2 regions of the Bradyrhizobium sp. UNPF46 genome follow, and region 2 is predicted to be linked to the other one. Evidence: riboswitches for the same ligand, from Rfam matches in the RefSeq annotation. Region 2 holds a riboswitch; the other holds the start of a gene.

Region 1 (10,489 bases), on a different contig from region 2:
CGCCTACGCCATCACCGACAGCAAGCGCCTCGCCTCGGCGCCCGACATCCCGACCGCGGAAGAGGCGGGCCTGAAGGGCTTCAACATGACGCTGTGGTCGGGCCTATGGGTGCCGAAGGGCACGCCGAAGGAGATCGTGGCCAAGCTCAACGCCGCGGCCGTGGAAGCACTGAACGATCCCGCCGTGAGGAAGCAGCTCGAAGGCCAGGGCCTCGAGATGACGCCGAAGGATCAGCTCACGCCCGAAGCGCTCGGTGCCCGTCAGAAGGCCGAGATCGCAAAATGGTGGCCGATCATCAAGGCGGCGAACATCAAGGTGGATTGAGGCGGAGCGGGATCGGCGCCGCTCATGGAATCGGGGCGGGTGGCGCCGGTGGGGGCAGGTCGCGCGGCTTGTCCTGCTCCAGCTGGAAGAACGATGCGAATTCCCGCTTCGCTGTCTCCTCCGCGGCGGCATATTCCTTCTTCTTGGCTGGGTCCGTCTCCTTTTCCAGAGCGTTCATCTTCTTGATCGCATTTTCGATCAGCGTTTTCCGGTCGGTAATCGCCTTGCCGCCGATATAGACGCCCTGGGAGATGCCGATCAGATACAGCATCGTCTCTGATATCGTGACGTCTCCCAGATCGTTCTGACCGCTGGAGAGGACGTAGGCTGCGACGACCAGAGTGAAGACGGCCACCTGGAATTTGTAGACGTCGAGTCGCTGCCCGGTCATCAGCAGGTTTGCCAGATTTGCGTTCTTGGCTGCCGGTATTGGAGTCCAATTGTACCAGCCCTTGGCGAGCGCAAAATCATTCGCTTCCTTGTCGAGCTCGGCCTTCAGTGTGGCCGTGTATTTGGCGCCGCCGGCGCCCACTGCACTGATGCCGAGGAGGTAAAGCAGGTCGGCGGAGATGCTCGCAAGCAATCCGGTGCGGAGCCATAGATAGAACAGCAGTCCCGCGACGATGAAGGTGAACAGGACGACCTGGACTTGAGAGATGCTGGAATCGCCGAGAACGCCGGCCGTGATGCGGATCGGGCTGACGGCATAGAGGTCGCGGCTCAGACCCGTGAGGTCGCCCATGTCCTTGAGATCATAAGTCGCCCAGGCCAGCCCGATATAGATGATGCTAACGAACAGCAGCGCCGCGATGACAGCCGGCATTTTGTGCGTCACAGACTTCGTGGTGAAGTAGGTTAGCAGCTTGCTATCGGCAGGTTTGGCGGCCGCGAAGAACGCGACCAGCAGGTAGTCCCGGTCTGTTGACTGCAGTTGGGGCGAACCCGGAGCCTCCACATTGAATATGATGCGATATTTCGGCGTGTTCTTATCTGTCGCATCGACGAAGCGATAGGATTGCGCGATCGAGACCTGCGTGAAGTTCTCCGACTGTGCCGGTTCTGTCTGCTGCGCGGGTGGTTTCTGCTGCGCCGGTTGGGGAGGAGCCGCCGATCGCGGCTGCGGCGAGGTTCGTTGATAGAGCCGGACGCACACATTCGCACGTTCGTCGCTGAAGGGCGCACCGACGATGTTGAACCAGGCCTGCCCTCCGCCGGGCAGACTGTTGCTGCTGCTCTCGACGCGCAGCTCGGCCGGTAAAGTCGAGAGCCTGTTCAGCTCGTACTGCAACGGATTGGATTTCGAGGCGGCCGCCTTGATCTTGCTTGCGGCCTCCTTCTGCTCCTTGGCCGCAGTCTTTTCAGTCTCCGACTTCCCGGCCGCGTCAATGATGCCATCGGCCTCGGCAATCTCCCGGTCCGCCGCTTTGATCACATCCAATTTGGCTTCCAGCTGGGTGCAGGCTTCCTGGTTCTGCGCCTTGGCCGGCAAACCTCCTATGGCGATCAGGGCAATTCCGGCTAGCGTCGCCAGGCGGACGAGATTGCGGGAAATACGATCGAGCGGCACCGAAACGCGCGTACAATCCATCGATACACCCAAAAAATGCAACAAAAAAATAACGATCGCCAAAATTGAATAATTTGGGGAGTTGCGTCAAGATGACTCTGCAACGCCGCGCGCGGGTGTGACAGTCCGCCCCATGAGCGGCCTGGTGGTCCCGGGCTGACGGCCTGGAGCCTCAGGGCCCGACGATCAGTCGCCGGCCCCAGTCAATCCCACCGGCGTTGCCTTGGCGCTGGCGTCCTTCGTCACCACGCGCTCGTCGGTCTTGCCGGCGACCATGCCGCTGCCTTCGAACCGCGCGCGGTAGACCAGCACGTTCTCCATCACGCGCTGGACGTAGTTGCGCGTCTCCGACAGCGGGATGCGCTCGACCCAGTCGACCGGATCGACATTGGGGTCGCGTGGATCGCCGCGCGCCTGCACCCATTCGCGCACGCGGCCGCGGCCGGCATTGTAGCCGGCGAAGGTCATGATCTGGTTGCCCCGATATTCCGACAGCAGCGCACTGAGCTCGGCCGCGCCCATCTGCGTGTTGTAGACGGGATCGGAGACCATCTTGTCCCAGTCATAAGTCAAGCCGAAGCGTTTGGCGGTGTCGCGGCCGGCTTCCGGCGTTACCTGCATCAGGCCGACCGCGTTCGCGGGCGACTTGTCGCGCTGGTCGAACGAGCTCTCGGTGCGTGCCACCGAATAGATCACGCTGGTCTCGATCGCGGGCGCGACCTGCTTGTGCTCGGGGATGCCGATGGTCGGGAAGGCGTAATGGTCGAGCGCGAGCCCGCGCGCCAGCGCGGTCTTGCCGACCTCCAGCATCACGCGCGCGTCGTTGCGCTGCCCGGCAAGCTCGCCGAGCGCTTCGAGCGCCGTGACGTCGGTGCTCTCCTTGGCGAAATCCTCGGCGTAATAGAACACCATGTCGCGCTCGCCGATGCCGTAGAGCATCTCGGCGGCGCGCACGCGCTCGTCGGCGGGCGACGTGTCGACTGCGGCCAGCACGGGCGAGGGCGGACGCAGCTCGATCCGGTCGAGACCGAGCTTGGCACGCGCCAGCTGGCCGTAATAGGCAGTCGGATAGCGCGCCGCGGCCCTGTAGCTCATGCGCGCATCGGCCATGGCGCCCATGGCCTCGGCCGCACGGCCGCGCCAATAATGGGCGCGCGACAGCGCGAGCGGATTGGCCGAGCCTTCGTCGATCGCGGCGAAGTGCACCATCGCCGCCTTGGGATCGCCAAGAAAGCGCAGCGCGATCCAGCCGCACATGAAGTGGTAGTCGACGCGATAGACTTCCTTCTCGGGCACCGCGGCGGTGCGCACCACGTCATAGGCGGTTCTGGACTTGCCCTGGTCGAGCAGCTTGCGCGCGAGCAGGCGGCGCTCGCGCCACCAGGCGTCGGTATCCTGCGCCGCCATGGTGTCGGGTGCGGCGGCCAGGATCACCTCGGCGGCGTCGTCGATGCGGTCCTTCTGCAGGTGCCATTGGGCGCGGCACAGCACATAACCGAGATCGCGGCGGGCTTCCGTCGAGACGTCGTCGAGATAGTCCTTGGCCTTGTTGGCTTTGCCAGTCACGGCGGCGCAGGCCTTGACGATCGCAAGCTCGTCCTCGCCGAGCCGCTTTGCGGCGCGCCGCGCAGCCGCGTAGTCCTTGGCGCCGAGCCGCTTGTCCATGCGGGCGCGATGATCGTCTGCGGTCAAGAGATCGCGGAACGCCTCGTAGGAATCCTCCTCGCTGCGCTCGGACAATTCGTCCGTGCGCCAGGCCTCGCGCACGAGGCGCGCGGCTCGGTCGGCATCGCCTTCGGTCAGCAGCACACGGGCGAGCGCGAACTTGCCCTTGGCGCTGATCGGGCGGTCCATGGTGAATTTGTGCACGGTGGCAGCGTCGCTCTTCTCCTGCCACAGCCGCGCCTCGGCGCGGCGGCGGAGCAGGGTTCGGCTCGGCCAGTCCGGATTGGCGGCGAGGAAGGCGGCGTAGCGCTTGAAATTCGCCGTGCTCTCGGAGTGGCGCAGCATGAACCAGTCGGCGAGCTTCTGGCCAGCGGGATCGGCAATGCGGTCGCGCGCGGCGCTGGCGTCCTCGGTCTTGCCCTTGCGCGCGAGATCGATCGCGTCCTTCAGCGCGGCAAGGTCGCCGGTGAGCGCCGGCGCTGCCGGCTTGTCTGCGGGCGCCTCGTCTTGCGTCTTCGACTTGCGCTTGGCCTCGGCATGCTTGCCATTTGCTTGCTTGACATGCCGCGCCTTGCCGGCGTTGGCATGACGCTGCTTGCCGGCTTTCGCCTCATGCGACTTCTTCGGCGCGGACGATTTGTGACTGCTCTTCGCTGCCAGCTCGGTGGGAATGAGGGCCAACGCGGCCACGGCAACGACACACGCGAGCGAGCGTAGGCACTGGTTCATTCCATGGTCCCCCTGCGAAACCACTACAAACCAAGGTCCGCGACGACATGCGGCTTGAGAATCAAAGGCATCGAAGACGATGCCACGGCATCGTCCCGCATTCCTCACGCTGTCGCAACAATGCGGCAAAATACAGATGCGACGCGGGAACTTCGGGACTGGCGCAAAGGGCAGTCCCTTTAACCTTCGTTAACGATCCGGCCCTGCACGACGGCCGGGTCGGTTCCGGGCGTCAGCGGACCCCAATTGCGCGTGTTCCCCTGGTCGGATCCGGTGTATGGAGTTCCATCGCTCCATCCTTCTGGCCTTTGCCCCGCACCAATGCCGCTTTTCAACCAGTCGATCCGGCGCAAGATCGTCGGCATCGCCCTCGGATTGATCGTCCTGATGCTGGTCACCTCGATCCTGTCGATGGTGATGTCCAGCCAGGTCGGCGTCCTGCTCGACGAGCTGACCAACCGCTACATCCCGGCCTACAGCCATCTGGCCCGCGCCAACATCCAATCGCTGGAGCGCGCGCTGGCGCTGCGGCGGATGGTCATGACCAGAATGGAGGCCCCTTCGGACGATGAGGCCTATACGGCGCGCCTTCGCGCCTTCGAACAATCGGACCGCAAGTTCGAGGAGGAGGCCGAGGCCGCGCGCAAGCTCATCAACGCGATCATCGACGATCCCAGGACGTATTCGGACAATGCCGCGCTGGGGCGGATCGACGTCCGCATCGAGAACGCCGTCACCGAGCTGCGGCGCAATCTGGACGAGGGCAATGCAAAACTGCTCAAGCAGGTCGAGGCCAAGGACATGGCCGCGGCCCGCGGCACGCTGGAACAGCTCGACGGTCTGCGCGACGCGTTCAACCGCAAGGTCGATGCGATCCGCGCCGACATGCTGACGCAGGTGTTCTTCTCGACGTCGCAGGTGATCAGCCGCCAGCATCAGGCGATCGTCGTGTCGGGCGTCGTGACGTTGCTCGCGGCGATCGTCGGCTTTGTGTTTGCGCTCATGGTGTCCAGCGGTATCACGCGCCCGGTGCGGCTGCTGCTCGCCGGCACCCGCGAGGTGGAGGCGGGCCGCTTCGACAAGACCATCACCGTCTCCACCCAGGACGAGATCGGCGAGCTCGCCGCAGCCTTCAACCGCATGACCGAGCAGCTCAGGCACAATGAGCGCATCCGCGAGACCTTCGGCCGCTACATCGATCCCAAGGTGGTGCAGGGGCTGATCGACCGGCCGGAGGTCGCCATCGACGGCGAGCGCCGGGTCATGACCATCATGTTCTGCGATATGAGCGGTTTCACCTCGATGAGCGAGGGCATGACGCCGCGCGGCCTCGTCAAGGTGATGAACCATTATTTCACGGTGATGTCCGCGCCCGTCAGGAGCAATCGCGGCGTCATCGACAAGTATATCGGCGACGCCATCATGTCCTATTGGGGCCCGCCCTTCGTCGAGGAGGACGAGCAGGCGCTCTTGGCCGGCGTCGCCGCCATCGAGATGGCCGACCAGGTGCCGGCGCTGCAGAGGCAGCTGCCCGACCTGCTTGGCATCCGCGCCATGCCCGCGCCGTGCGATTTGCGGATCGGCATCGCCACCGGCGAGGTCCTGACCGGCAGCATCGGCTCCGAGCTGATGATGAGCTTCACCGTGATGGGCGATGCCGTGAACCTGGCCTCGCGGCTGGAGGCCGCCAACAAGGTCTACGGCACCCGCATCCTGGTCTCGCAGGCAACGGCCGAGGCGATCGGATCGCGGCTCGAGCTGCGCGAGATCGATCGTCTGGCCGTCGCGGGCCAGAGCGCGCCGCAGCCGATCTTCGAGGTGATGGCGCGGGCGGGCGCACTGACCGATGCGCAAGCCGGCTTGCGCGCGCATTATGCCGAAGCGCTCGCCGCCTATCGTATCCGGCGCTTCGATGCGGCGCGCGCCGGCTTCAACGCGGCGCTCGAAGCCGTCCCCGGCGATGGCCCCTCGCGCACCATGCTCGGCCGCATCGCGCAGTTCGAGGCGAGCCCGCCGGACGAGGGATGGGACGGCGCCTGGCGGCTCGACAGCAAATAGGCGGCCGCATCGGAAAAATTGATTCTACTCGATAACGATGTTCGCCGTGACCTATTCCGCGGGCTTAGGTTGGATGTCCTTGAGGCGTTTGATGGGGACACGCCGATGCCAGAACTTCAGGACAGGCTGGAACGGTTCGAGACACTCACGGCCGAATGCGAGCTGATCGCCAAGCTCGCCACCGACAGCACCAAGCGCGAGTTCTATCTGAAGCTTTCGGAGCAGTACCGTCAGCTGGCGGTGGACATGCGGCAGGCAATCGCGACCAGGGCTGCGGCCTGAGGCCGGCTGCAATCCGTTCTTAACATCTGGCGCGCATCCTGATGGCACTCAGGCGTCGCTGATCGGCGATGCCCGTGGTGGGAAGGCCGGGGTTCGCTGCAATGCAGCGCGTCTCGCGAGTGTCATTGCCAAGTCTGACAGGGCAATCCCATGCGCCTCGTTGCCGTGATCATATTCGCGCTCATGACGGCCGCCTGCGACCAGGAGCAGGACATCACGGGCTCGACCACGCCGGTCTGCCCGTTGCGGAACTACAGCTACAATCCCCGCGACATGAACCAGTGCGTCAGCGCCTGCAAATCCTGCGATCATGGCACGACGGTCACTTGCACCACCTCCTGTACCCTCAAGGGCGCGCGCTGAGCGCACTCGCAGGCAGCGGCTGCTCCCGGGACGGAACCGGCGGTGCTCGGGCACCGGAACGATTCACGTGGGTTAATCATTGAGGGACACGGCAGGACGCGGAGTCCGATGGAAATGGGTATGCTCGATCCCGGTCGATTTCTGGTGTCGTGCTCGCATTGCGATACCTGGCCGATGGCGGCCAATGTGAAGCGGTCGAGCTGGTCGGCGTCCCCACATGAGGTCCGCTTCGTCTGCACGCGGTGCCGCCGCGAGGAGACCGCGATCGTCTCGGCCTCCGGCGAACTGACCCCCATCAAGCGCGTCGACGTTCCGCCACGCGACGTCGCTGCCGCCTGGGCCCAGGCGCAACGTTTGCGGGGGCGGACCTGACCCGGCCCCGCTCTCATGAACCATCGGCCGGTACGGCGATGTCGGCCGGCGGGGGTGACAACGGCAGGCCGTCGATTGACTCTCCGGCGGAACGATACGTAAATGGCCGGTGACGGTTCTCCTCACGGAGATCAAAAGGGAATGTGGTGCGGGACGTCCCAACGCCGGGATCTGTCTCAACGCCACGGCTGCCCCCGCAACTGTAAGCGGTGAATCTTTCGTCTCATGCCACTGGGAATCTCGGTCCTGGGAAGGCGACGTAGAGGTCACGACCCGCGAGCCAGGAGACCTGCCGTCAGCCGTGGTCACACGCGACGATGTCGGTCGGGGAGTACAGACATTGGCTTCACCGGAGCAATCCATCGCTCTGCCGTGGAACCTCGTTCGCTGTGACGTGCCACTGACGTCATACCGAGGTTTCAACTGTGTCCCGTCCCATCTCTGCCGCCTGGCGCCTCAGCGCTGGCCTGTTCGCGTCCGTCTCCCTCCATTCGCTCGATCTGTCTGCCGCCTTCGCCCAGCAGGCCCTTGCCGAGCAGCTGCCGCCGATCGAGGTGAAGCAGCCGGCGGATCAGAACCGCACGCGGGCCAGGGCGACCGGAAATGGCGATGCGGCGCGGCCGCGGGAAGCCGCGACTGTCGCGCCGGCAGGGCGTGGTGCCGGCTCGTCCGGATCCGATTCTGGCGCCGGCGATGGCGGCATCGTCGGCGCCGCCACGACCGTCATCACGGCCGCCGATATCGCGCATTCGCCGTCGCAGACGCTTGCCGAGATCATCGCGGCGCAGACGCCGGGAGCCCAGATCACCACGTTCTATGGCGGCCCAATCGGCGCCAAGACCAGCGTGGATTTGCGCGGCTTCGGCGCTTTTGCCACCGCCAATACGCTGGTGCTGGTCAACGGCCGGCGGCTGAACGACGTCGACATGGCGCAGGTGGACCTCTCCACCATCCCGCTCAATTCCATCGAGCGGATCGAGATCACGCGCGGTAATTCCGGCGCGGTGCTCTACGGCGACAACGCGGTCGGCGGCGTGATCAACATCGTCACCAGGAACGGCGTCGGCGGGCCGCCCGTGACCGCGCGCATCGAAGCCGGCTTCGGCTCGTTCAACACCAGGCTCGGCAACGTCTCGACCTCACTCAATTCCGGTCCGTGGTCGACCTCGTTCTACGGCAATGCCGTCAGCACCGACGGCTATCGCGACAACAATCGCTATTCCCAGAAAAATGCCGTCGGCAATCTCAACTACACCACATCAGGCTTGACTGCGTTTCTCACCGTCACCGGCGACAATCAGGAACTGCGACTGCCGGGCGGCCGCACCGTCGATCCCTCCATCGGCCTCGACGAGCTCACGAGCAATCGGCGAGGCACCAGCACGCCGTTCAACTATGCCAACCAGCAGGGTTATGGCGCGACGGCGGGCTTCACCAAGACCCTGGTCAACGGCGTCGACCTCATCGTCGACGGCGGCGTGCGTGACAAGAAGCAGCAGAGCGCGTTCTTCTCCAGCCCGATGCCGGTCCCGGCCTTCTTCACCTCGACCTATGTCGATTCCCATCTGACGACATGGTCGATCACGCCGCGGCTCAGCGTGAAGAGCCTCTTGCTCGGCATGCCCTCGCAGCTCCTGACCGGCATCGACTATTACGATGCGAGCTTTGAGCAGAACCGCGGCGCCGGGAAGGGGCTCGCCGCCTGGCACAATTACGACCTCAGGCAGCAGACGGTCGCGGGCTATTTCCAGCACGCATTGGGCGTGGCGCCGACGACCGATATCTCCTATGGCGCACGGGTGCAGAACGTCAGCCTTGCCGCACGCGATAATTTCAACCTGGCCGCGCCGTTCAACGCCGACATCGGCGCGCTGCCGCTGACCAGCAGCGAGACCCAATACGCGCTGCATCTCGGCGCCGAGCATCGCCTCAATGACGTGGTCTCGCTGTTCGGCCGCGCCGCGCGCGCCTTCCGCACGCCCGACGTCGACGAGCGCCTGTCGTCGGGACCGTCCTTCGATCCCCTGACCTTCGCATCGATCCCGCAAACCTTCCAGCTCAAGACCCAGAGCTCCCAGGATATCGAGGGCGGTCTGCGCCTCAAGGGCGGCGGGCTGCAACTGCAGAGCAGTCTCTATCTGATGGACCTCACCAACGAGGTCCATTTCAATCCGGTCCTGTTCTACAACACCAATCTCGATCCGACCCGGCGCTACGGCTCGGAGACCAGTCTGTCCTATCGCGTCAACGATGCCCTGCTGCTGCGCTCGGGCGTGGCCTATACACGCGCGGTGTTCCGTGAAGGCATCTGGGCCGGCAACGACGTGCCGCTGGTGTCGCGTTACACGGCGAGCGCCGGCGTCACCTGGAATATCTGGCAGAATTATCTGGTGCTCGATGCCACCGCGCGCTTCTGGAGCGAGCGGCGCATGGACAACGACCAGGCCGGGACCCAGAAGCCGATCCCCGCCAACGGCACGATCGACCTCAAGCTCAGCGGCCAGGTTGAGCGCTACTTCTGGTCCCTCAGCGTCAACAATGTGCTGAACGCGCTCTATTACGACTACGCCATCGCAAGCACCTTCACCGACGGCCGCTTCAGCGCCTATCCGCTGCCCGGCCGCACCTATCTGCTCAAGGCCGGCGCCACGTTCTGACGCCGCAGGGGCTGTCACAACCCCGCAAATGGATTAGAACTCGAAAACAAGGAGATCACTCATGGCGCTCAGCATCCTGCGGTCTGACGACGACCGTTTCCGCCTTCATCCGGTCGCGCCGCGCCTTGCGCCGATGTTCGGCTTTGCGCTGCTGACGGCATCGTGCGTGCTCGCGAGCTTCGCGTTCGCCTGCGCCACGCCGTTTGCGGCCTTCGCCGTGGTGGCCGCAGCGATGCTGCGGCTCCGCCCGGCACTGCTCGTCGTCACCGGCGCCTGGCTCGTGAACCAGACCATCGGCTTTGGCGTGCTGCATTATCCCGTCGACGCCAACACCATCGCCTGGGGCTTCGTCATCGGCGCGGCTTCATTGCTGGCGACCGCGGCGGCGTCGCTGGCGCTCGGCCGACTGCCGCAGGGCCGCACGCCGCTGATGCTGGCGATCGCGCTCGTCGTCGCCTATGGCGTTTACGA
Region 2 (10,489 bases):
GGCGAGCACGGTGACGGACAGGAACGCCGCCGGGAAGAACACGATGTAGGGCTTCACCTGCCACAGCGCGCGGCCTTCGGCCATGATGTTGCCCCAGGACGGAATGGTCGGCGGCGTGCCCGCGCCGATGAAGGACAGGATCGCCTCCGTGATCATGGCGCTGGCGCAGATATAGGTCGCCTGCACCAGCATGGGCGCGACGGTGTTCGGCAGGATGTGGCGCAGGATGATCATCGGCGTGCGCGTGCCGCAGGCCACGGCCGCATCCACATAGGGCTGCTCGCGCAGCGACAGCACCACGCTACGCACGAGGCGCGAGACGCGCGGGATTTCAGCAACGGTGATGGCGAGGATGACATTGCCGACGCTGCCGCGCGTCAAGGCCATCAGCGCGATCGCGAGCAGGATCGGCGGGATCGACATCAGCCCGTCCATGAAGCGCATCAAGATGCCGTCGGCCCAGCGGATGAAGCCGGAGACCATGCCGATGGCAAGGCCGGCCGCGGATGCGAAGATCGCGACCGACAGGCCGACCGTGAGGGAGACCCGCGCACCGAACAGCACGCGCGAATAGATGTCGCGGCCGAGCACGTCGGTCCCGAACCAGTAAAGCGCCGAGGGCGCGCGCGTCCGCTTCGCGGGTGCCAGCGCGGTCGGATCGACCGTTCCGAGATAGGGCGCGAAGACCGCGATCAGGACCAGCGTCAGCAGCAGCGCGCCGCCGATCGCGACCGTGGGGTGACCGCGCAGGAAGCCGATGAAGCCGTGCCGGATCTTGACCGGCCGAAGGATCTCCGGCAGTTGCGGCGCGAGGACGAATCCGGCCGGAAGCGATTGCGGATTGACGGTGGTGTCGGTCAATAGCGGATCCTCGGGTCAACGAGCGTATAGATAACGTCGATCATCAGATTGACGAGGACGTAAACGAAGCTGAACAGCAGCACGATGCCCTGAATGACGGGATAGTCGCGGCGCAGGATCGCGTCGATCGTGAGCCGGCCGAGACCGGGAATCGCGAACACGCTTTCGGTGACGACCGCGCCGCCGATCAGCAGCGCGATGCCGATCCCGATCACGGTCACGATCGGCACCGCCGCGTTCTTCAATGCGTGAATGAACAGGATGCCGCCCTGCCCCAGGCCCTTGGCCTTGGCGGTGCGGATATAGTCCTGCTGCAGCACTTCGAGCATGGCGGCACGCGTGATGCGCGCGACCAGCGCGATGTAGACGCAGCCGAGCGCGATCGCAGGCAGGATCAAATTCTCCAGCCACGGCCAGAAGCCCTGGGTGAGCGGCGTGTAGCCCTGCACCGGCAGCCATTCGAGCTCGAGCGCGAAGATGTAGGCGAGCATGTAGCCGACCACGAAGACGGGCAGCGAGAAGCCGAACACGGCAAAGCCCATGATGACGCGGTCGATCAGGCTGCCGGCCTTCCACGCCGCCACCACACCGAGCGGCACCGCCACCACGATCGTGAGCAGCAGCGTGACCATCATCAGCGACAGCGTCGGTCCGAGACGCTGCCCGATCATGGCGGAGACCGGCAGGTTGGTGAAGATCGAGGTGCCGAGGTCGCCGTGCAGAATGCGCCAGACCCAGCTTCCGAACTGGACCAGGAAGGGGCGGTCGAGGCCGAGGCTCTGGCGGATGCGCTCCACATCCTCCGGGCTGGCCTGGTCGCCCGCGATCACCACGGCGGGATCGCCCGGCGCGATGTAGAGCAGGCTGAACACGAACAGCGCGACGATCGCCATGACCGGCAGGGTCGCGACGATGCGACGGAGGATGTAGGAGAGCATCTGACCTCAGCGCACGATCATGCGGACTTCGATACGCCCCAGAAGAACGGCAGCGGCCCCTTGGTGATGCCGGAGACGTTCTTTCGCCATGCCGTGTAGGTCAGGAAGAACCCGGTCGGCGCGTAGACGACGTCCTCGATCGCCGCCTTGTTGACCCGCCCGATCGCGGCCTTCTCTTCGTCGATGCTCTTGGCCTCGAACCAACCCGTGATCTCCTTCTCGGTATTCGGGCTGTTGGGCCAGCCGAACCAGGCCTTGTCGCCGTTGGCGCGGATGGCGGTATAGGCGGCGGGCGTGATGCAGTCGGCGCCGGCATGCCAGCTGTGGAACATGTTCCAGCCGCCCTGCCCGGGCGGTGTCTTCTGCGCCCGGCGCGAGCCAACCGTGCCCCAATCGGTCGCGACGAAGTCGACATTCATGCCGAGCCGCTTCAGGAGATCCGCGGTGACGTCGCCTTGCGCCTTGGTGATCGGCTGGTCCTGCGCGACGAGGCAGGTCACCGGCTGACCTGAATAGCCGCTCTCGGCGAGCAGCTTCTTGGCCGCGTCGAAATCGCGCTTGCCCTTGAGGATCTCCCCGCCCAGCTCGTTGTAGACAGGCGTGTCAGGCGTGAAGAACCCCGGCAGCGGCTTCCACAGCGCGGTGTCGTCGCCGACGATCGCGCGCATGTAATCTTCCTGGCTCAGTGCCATCAGCACCGCGCGCCGTGCCCGCACGTCATTGAACGGCGCGAACAGATGGTTCATGCGGAACGAGCCGATATTGCCGAGGGGATCGCCGATGTCGACGCTGATGTTCTTGTTCTTCTTCAGCACGGGCACGAGATCGGCGATCGGGTTCTCCCACCAGTCGACCTCACCGTTCTGCAGCGCAGCCGCCGCGGTCGCCGGGTCCGGCATCACGATCCATTCCACGCGGTCGACCATGATCTGCTTGCCGCCGGCCAGCCACGATGCCTTCTCCTGGCGGGGGACGTAATCGGCGAATTTCTCGAACACGGCCTTGGCGCCGGGGACCCATTCGCCCTTGGCGAATGTCATCGGGCCCGAGCCGACATATTCGGTGATCTGCTTGAACGGGTCGGTCTTGGCGATGCGCTCGGGCATGATGAAGGAGCACGGCGCATTGTTCTTGGCCAGTGCGTAGAGCATTTTCGGGAAGGGCTGCTTCAAGACCCATTTGAAGGTGCGGTCGTCGACGGCGGTCAACTCCTGCTGGATCGCAATGATCATCAGCCCCATCGGATCGCGCGCAGCCCAGCGCGACAGGCTCGCGACGACGTCCTTGGCCAGCACCGGCTCGCCGTCATGGAACTTGAGGCCAGGGCGCAGCTTGAAGGTCCAGGTCTTGCCGTCGTCGGAGGTCTCCTCGGACTCGACCATCTGGCGCTGCGGCTGAAGCTGCGCGTCGATGCCGTAAAGCGTGTCCCAGACCAGCGCGGCCGCATTGCGCACCACATATTGCGTACCCCAGATCGGATCGAAATTGGCGAGATTGGCCTGCGGCACGAAGCGCAAGGTGCGGGCTGACGCGCCCTGCGCGATGGCCGGTGCCGAGAGGCCGGTCAACGCCAAACCGCCTGCGCCGGCCAGTCCCTTCAATACGGTCCTGCGATCCATGAAGTTCTCCCGTTATTGCCGTGATGCCGGCCATCGTTGGCCAAGAGCAGTGAAACCAGAGCTCATTCGCTTGCAAATGGTATGCCACTAAATGCGCCTTCACCAGCGCGATCTCACTGTCATTTTCGTGAGCCAGACCTCGAGGTCGGCCGGCAGCGTAGGCCGGCGAATCGACCATTGCCTTCGACAATTCCTGATGGCAGCATTGTGCGATGCATTAATGAGGTTGTCGTGGACGAGAGCGGCACGATCGGATGAAACGGCGCCAGTTCATGTCGCTCATCGGTGGAGCGGCGTTGTCACCGCTCGCCGGGATGCCTTTAACCGCAGAGCCCGGAAGTTGCGGCATCCCTGCCCCACAAGCCGATGGCTGGCCAATTGCGTCCGCCACTGAGGACGGACTCGTCGATACCGCGGCGTTGTGCAGGATGACCGACCGGCTCGCGGCGTCCGCCAATGTGCACGCCGTCCTGGTCGCGCGCGGCGGCAAGCTGGTGTTCGAGCGCTATTTGACGGGCTCCGACGAGATCAACGATCGTCCCATCGCAAACGCCACCTTCGATGCCGATACGCTGCACGACATGAAATCGGTGTCCAAGAGCGTGGCCTGCCTCGCGCTCGGGATCGCGATCGATCGCGGGCTGATCGCGAGCGTCGACGAACCGATCTTCAGCTTCTTTCCCGAGCTGTCCGACCTGCGTTCGCCAGAGAAAGACCGCATCCACCTGTCGCACGCGCTCACCATGTCGCTGGGCCTGAAATGGGTGGAGGCGACGCCGAGCACCGGCAACTACAATAATGACGAGTCGCGCATGCACATGGCCGCCGACCCCTGTCGTTATGTGCTCGGTCTTCCCGTGGTGACGCCGGCCGGACAGGATTTCTTCTACAACACCGGCGCGCTCACGCTCGTCTCGGCCATCATCCGAAAGGCCGTCGGAAAGCCGCTCGACGAATTCGCGCGCGAGGTGTTGTTCGAGCCGCTCGGCATCACCCGCTACGAATGGACGCGCGTGAAGGGCGACACCGACGCCGGAGGAGGATTGCGCCTGCGCCCGCGCGACATGGTCAAGATCGGTCAGCTCGTGCTCGCGGGCGGCCGCTGGAACGATCGTCAAATCGTGTCGCAGGCGTGGATCGACGCGTCGACGAGACCGCGGCTGGAAGCCACGGGCCCCTATTTCTACGGCTATCTGTGGTGGCTTGGCCGCTCCCTCCATGGCGGACGCGAGATCCATTGGGACGCCGCGCTCGGCCGCGGCGGGCAGTCCATCCGCGTCGTTCCCGAGCTCGATCTCGTGGTGGCTGTGACCGCAGGGTATTATCAGGACTACAGCCCGCGCGCGTTTCAGCTGCAGTCCGGCGTTTTCAAGGAGGTCTTGCGTGCGATTCCGGTGGCGGGCTGACTGGCGCGCACCAAGCGGTCAACGCGACAGAAGCAGGCGCCGCCAGCCGATGACGATTCCCGTGACGGAGAACACAAGTCCGAGCCCGCAAGGCGCGACGATCAGGATGTCGCGCAAGAGAGGACGCGCAATGAGGGTCGGAAAATCCAGCGTGTGCAGCGCGCCATACGCCCAGCGATAGGCACGACGCGAAGCATCCAGCCTCTGCAGCACAGTGCCGTCGGCGCTGTCGATATCGAACCAGACCTCGCCGCAATGCGAACGGTAGACCGGTGCACCCGGGACGGTGGATCGTGCAGGATAGTCGTCATTGCCCGCGAGAATGCCGGGAATGCCGCAATCCGCAGCAAGGCGGGTCGTCAAGCCGCGAACCTCTCGCGCGCTGAGAAATCCGCCTTGTCCCGCATCAGACGCATCTTCCGTCCTGACCAGCGCCTGCGCATCCAGCGCAAGCCGATCGCGGCGGTAGACTTCGCCGCCGGAGGCAAACCATTCGGCCTCCCGGACCGATGACGGCAGCGGCGTCTTGTTGAGCAATGATGCTGCGGCCCAATCGGGCACGGCATTCGCCGCGTCGGCTTCGGGGCCCGTCAGCTGCCCGCGCGAGAACAGCCGGCCATGATCCATCGAGAGCCAGCCGCTGAAGATCCAGCTGAGCACGAACACCATCGCCGCAAGGCCGAGGACGTGATGCAGCGCGTGCCAGCCGCGATAAGGCGTTGCGAGGCGGCCGCTCCTCATCCTGATCCGCACGATGCCGAGCACGGCCCCCAGCAGGGCCGCGATCAGGGCCAGCAGCGACAGCGTCCAGACCACGCCGTCCCACAGCGCCCAGTCGCTCCGCAGGACGGTCGGGTAGATCCAGTGCAGCACGCTGCCGACGAGATTCCAGCCGCGCTCGCTTCGCGTCGTATCCAGCACGACCTCGCCGGTGCGCGAGGAGACGTAGACCTCCGTTCCGGTCGCGTCGCCGAGCGCCACCCGAAACAAGGGTCGGTGACGGTCGAAGCCGTTAGGAACACTCCACTGGTCGAAGGCCGCGCGCGCAACGAGAGCCGCATGCGCGGCATCGAGCCCGCGTTGACGCGCATGCGCACCCGCAATCGCGAGCGCGAGATCGGCCGACCGCACCGACGCGTCCTGCCCGTCGGTCGCGCGAACCGCGCGCAGGTGCGCGGCCATCGACACGACGTAGACCGGCCCATCGCCCCGTTGGATCAGCCGCACGCGCGTCGCATCGGGGATGCCGCTCGCGGCCACGGCATCGGCAACCGCGATCCGCGCCGCCGTTGGGTCCAGCGGCGCAAGCCCGGCAAAACGTTCCGCTTCCGTGAGCGACGGGAATGGAACGAAGTGCATCACGATGCCGGTCGCGAACCACATCGCGAACAGCAGACAGAACGCGACCCCGAGCCAGCGATGCAGCAGGACGATCACGCCCATCATCTCGTCAGCACCCTACCATTTGAACGCCGCCGAGAGCTCGTAGGTGCGCGGCGCGCCCAAGAAGATCTGATCGGGATAGAACGGATCGCCCCAGATCGCATAGCGCTTGTCGGTGATGTTGCGGACGCGGAAGGTCAGGCGGGCCTGGTCGACCGCGCCAAACACCGTCTTGGGGATGTCGACGAAGGCGTAGACGTCGGCGACGGTATACGCCTTCATCGTCACCGTGTTGGCGTCGGTGTTGTAGCGGTCGCCGACATGCCGGCCGGTGATGCCGAGCTCCACCGGCCACGGCGTGAAGAACCGATACGATGCACCGGCATTGGCAACGATGCGCGGCACGTTCGGCGGCGCGTTGCCGGAGAACGAACCGCCGACGAAATTATAGTCGGCATAGCGCGCGTCGACATAGGCGATGTTGCCCCACAGCCGCAGCGGATCGATCGGCCGCACCGAGGCTGCGAGCTCGACGCCCTTGGACTCCTGCCGTCCGGCAATATTGAGCGCCTGCCCGCCGGCGGCCGCATAGACATTCTTGCGCTGGATATCATAGGCCGAGAACGACCACTCCGCCCGATTGTCCCAGAACAGGTGCTTGACGCCGGTCTCGTAGGTGCGCGACGTCGTGAGGTCCAGCGGCTGGGTCGGCAACAACAGGAAGACGTTGTTGGCGGACACGTCGGCGCCGGTCGCGTACTGGCTGAAGAAGGTGAGGCCCGGCACCGCCTCCCAGGTGTAGCCGATCCGCCCCGTCACCGGCGCCCAGTCCTTGGTGAACGGGAAGCCGGCCTTCACCGAACCGTTGACGTCAGTCGAATTGCGGTCGAGCCCGATATGCTCGACGCGCAGGCCGCCGACCAGCGCGAAGCTGCGCGTCAGCTTCAGCCGGTCCTCGAACGAGAGCGCCTCGTTGTCGATGCGTGCAGTCTGCTGCTGTGCGGTAAGCAGGCCGTAGAATCCGCGGTTGGGATCGACAAGAGAAACGGAATCCCCGGGGAAATTCGCCGCACCCGGCCTGACGAAATCGAGATAGCTCGACGACAGCGTCGTGACCAGCCGGTTGTCGAAACCTGCGATGTTCGTATCCCAGATCAGGTCGGTGATGTTGCCGACCAGGCGCTGGCTGTGCGCGACGTAGAAGCGTTCGCGATCCACCAGGTTCGTACCGGAGTTGAACGCCTCGATCTCGTTGTTGAACCAGCTGCGCTCTGCGCCATAGCCGTAGGCCTGGCTCTTCAAGGTCAGGTCGGGCGCCAGCTTCAGCTCGAAGCCGCCGCGCAGCCAGACTTCCTGGGCGACGTTGCGATTGTCGAGTACGTTGTAATTGGTGCTGAAGGTACGGTCGTCGATGGTGACCGCGCCGAGATTGGTCTTGTTGTAGTTCGAGACGTAATTGCCCGAGACGATCCCGCTCGTCGCGTGCGAGCCGCTGAAGGCGACCGGCACCAGCGGCGCACCCCAATAGGCCTTGCCGCGATCCTCGCGGTACTCGATCGCGCCCCAGACCTTGAGGCTGTCGGAGATGCGGTAGTTGAGCTGCCCGGAGACGTCGAGCGTCTTGGTATAGGTGTCGTCGACGAAGCCGTTGAGCGAGGAGCGGCTGATGTCGAAGCGATAGTCGAGACCTTGAACGTTGGTGCTGCCGCCCGAGCCGTAATGGGCGCGGAACGAGTTCAGGGAGTCATACGAGAAATCCGCCTCGTTGCGGATCGGCCCCGTGTGCGGCTGCTTGGTGACGAAGTTGATCGCACCGCCGGCGGCGCCCTCGCCCGAGATCAGCGAGGCCGGACCTTTGAGGAATTCCACGGCCTCCAGATTGGCCGTGTCCATGATCCGCGAGGTCATGTTCTGCGGGCCGATCTTGATGCCGTTGTAGAGCGTGTTGATCTGGCTGTTGGTGAAACCGCGCATCGAGAAGCCCGCCGGCTCTCCGGGCGCGTCGCCGGAGGTGACGCCGACGGCACCCTGCGCCACCTCGGACACGGTGCGATAGCCCTGCTCGCGCATGGTCTCGGCCGAGATCACCTCCACGGTCGCAGGCGTCTGGCGCACGGTCAGACCGAGGCGCGAAGCGCTTTCGGCGACCGCATTGGAGTTGAGCGGCGTCGCCGCTTGCACTTGCGACGATGCGCCCGGAACCGCAGGCCCTGGCGCGGCCGCAGCAGTTGCGGATCGGCGCGATGACGCGCGACGTGCGCTCTGCCCTTCCCGCCCGGCAGGCTTCGCCTGCTTGCGGGACTGGGCGGGCGACACCTCGATCGGCGGCAGCGGCTCCCGAGATTGCTGCGCCAGCGCGGCCGGCATATCAGCCGCAGCCAGCGTAAGGGCAGCGGAGGCGAGCAGGAAGCCGCGCGGTCGTACGATATGAATGGAAGACACGATTTTCGGACCTCGGTATGACGTCAGTGGCACGTCACAGCGAACGAGGTCTCACCACGGGCTTGTCAGCCCTCCGATGAAGCCGAATGTCTGTACTCCCCGACCGACATCTTCGCGTGTGACCACGGCTGACGGCAGGTCTCCTGGCTCGCGGGTCGATCACCGCTTCGTCGCCTTCCCGGGACCGAGGACCCAGTGGCTTGTGACGAAGGATTATCCGCTCACAGTTGCGGGGGCAGCCACGGCATTGGGGACAAATTCCCCGCACCGCATTCCCTTTTCATCCCCTCTCGGGGAAACCGTCGCGAGCATCTAGGATTACCATCACGACAGAGTCAATGTATCCCATGCGGTGTTATTGCCACAGCGGCCAACTTCCTTTGGAGAGATGAGCATGGAAGGCGAGACCTTCCTCTGGTTGATCCGGCACGCGCCGGTCGATGGCGTCAAAGGGACGATCCACGCTGCCGACGCGCCGGCCGATCTCGGCGATCGCGCGCGGCTGGAGGTGCTGCGGCAGCGCCTCCCGCAAGATGCCGCCGGTTATGCCAGCCCGTCGCGGCGCACGGTCGAGACGGCGCGCGCGCTGGGGCTCGAACCGACCCTCGTCAGCGAATTCCGCGAGCAGGATTTCGGCGACTGGACCGGCCACCGGCACGACGAGCTCGCCGCAACCGGCGGCGAGGCCTATGCACATTTCTGGAATGACCCCGCCGGCGGACGGCCGCCGGGCGGCGAGAGCTTTGCCGATCAGGTCGTGCGCGTCCGGCTGGGTCTGTCGCGGATCGAAGCTGGACCCGCCACGCTCGTCGTGCATTCCGGCACCATCCGCGCCGCGCTCTGTCTCGCGCTGGATCTCACGCCGCAGGCCGCCTTGCGCTTCGTGATCGATCCGCTGTCGCTGACCAGGATCGACCGGCTCGCGGCCGGCTGGCGCGTCGTTTCCGTCAACCAGCGCGTGGCCTGAAGCCGATCAGACAGGCCGATCAGGCACATTGGCCTGCGCGAAGGTCGCCATGCCGTTGTGGAGCGCGCAGGCCAGCCGCACCAGCGGCAGCGCGATCGCCGCGCCCGATCCCTCGCCGAGCCGGAGATCGAGGCTGATCAGCGGCTGCACGTTCAGCGCGCGCAGCACCAGCCGGTGCCCCTGCTCCGCCGATTGATGCGAGGGCAGCAGGAAAGGCTGGCACGACGGGTTGAACCGCACCGCCGCAAGCGCCGAGACCGAGACGATGAAGCCGTCGATCAGCACGGGGATGCGGCGCTGCGCAGCCGCAATGATCGCGCCGCAAATCGCCGCGATCTCGAGACCGCCGACAGCGCACAGGATTTTTTCCGGCGCAGCACCCCCGATGCCGTGACGTGCGATCGCCGCATCGATCACCCGCGCCTTGTGCGCGCGGCCGGCCGCATCGACGCCGGTGCCGCTGCCCGCGATCTCCTCGGCGCTGACGCCGAGCAGGCTCGCTGCAATCGCTGCCGAAGCGGTCGTGTTGCCGATGCCCATCTCGCCGAAGATCACGAGATCAGGCCGATTGGCTTCCGCGCGCGCAACCGCGCGCCGGCCGGCCTCGAAGGCGAACGCCAGCTCCGCAGGGTTGAGCGCGGCCTCGACGCTGAAATCGCGCGTGCCGTGGCGCGGCTTGTCGGTCACGATATCAGGCATCTCCTCCTGCGCCAGCGTGCCGGCGTCGACGACATCAAGGCTGGAGCCGAGCTCGCGCGCCAGCACCGAGATCGCGGCGCCGCCGGCGGCAAAATTCGCCATCATCGCGATGGTCACCGCTTGCGGATAGGCCGAGACGCCCTGCGCGACAATGCCGTGGTCGCCGGCGAAGAC

Evidence for each region. A riboswitch is a leader RNA that binds a small molecule or an ion and turns the genes downstream of it on or off. The one in region 2 is predicted to bind cobalamin.
Region 1: it holds a riboswitch for cobalamin, as region 2 does, so the genes downstream of both, UNPF46_RS36520 (TonB-dependent receptor) here and UNPF46_RS37315 (TonB-dependent receptor) in region 2, are expected to answer to the same signal.

The regions. Positions count from the first base shown of each region.
Region 1 covers NZ_LFJB01000125.1:19,701-30,189, forward strand. The annotation lists gene UNPF46_RS36490 (tripartite tricarboxylate transporter substrate binding protein BugD) at 1-325, shown strand, start outside; gene UNPF46_RS36495 (hypothetical protein) at 348-1,955, opposite strand; gene UNPF46_RS36500 (lytic transglycosylase domain-containing protein) at 2,079-4,286, opposite strand; gene UNPF46_RS36505 (adenylate/guanylate cyclase domain-containing protein) at 4,608-6,344, shown strand; gene UNPF46_RS38090 (hypothetical protein) at 6,450-6,626, shown strand; gene UNPF46_RS36510 (hypothetical protein) at 6,777-6,989, shown strand; gene UNPF46_RS36515 (hypothetical protein) at 7,098-7,361, shown strand; cobalamin riboswitch at 7,458-7,672, shown strand; gene UNPF46_RS36520 (TonB-dependent receptor) at 7,787-10,018, shown strand; gene UNPF46_RS36525 (hypothetical protein) at 10,080-10,489, shown strand, end outside.
Region 2 covers NZ_LFJB01000009.1:102,884-113,372, reverse strand. The annotation lists gene UNPF46_RS05405 (ABC transporter permease) at 1-861, opposite strand, end outside; gene UNPF46_RS05400 (ABC transporter permease) at 858-1,799, opposite strand; gene UNPF46_RS05395 (ABC transporter substrate-binding protein) at 1,817-3,418, opposite strand; gene UNPF46_RS05390 (serine hydrolase domain-containing protein) at 3,847-4,824, shown strand; gene UNPF46_RS05385 (PepSY domain-containing protein) at 4,843-6,270, opposite strand; gene UNPF46_RS37315 (TonB-dependent receptor) at 6,283-8,649, opposite strand; cobalamin riboswitch at 8,766-8,968, opposite strand; gene UNPF46_RS05370 (histidine phosphatase family protein) at 9,044-9,616, shown strand; gene cobT (nicotinate-nucleotide--dimethylbenzimidazole phosphoribosyltransferase) at 9,623-10,489, opposite strand, start outside.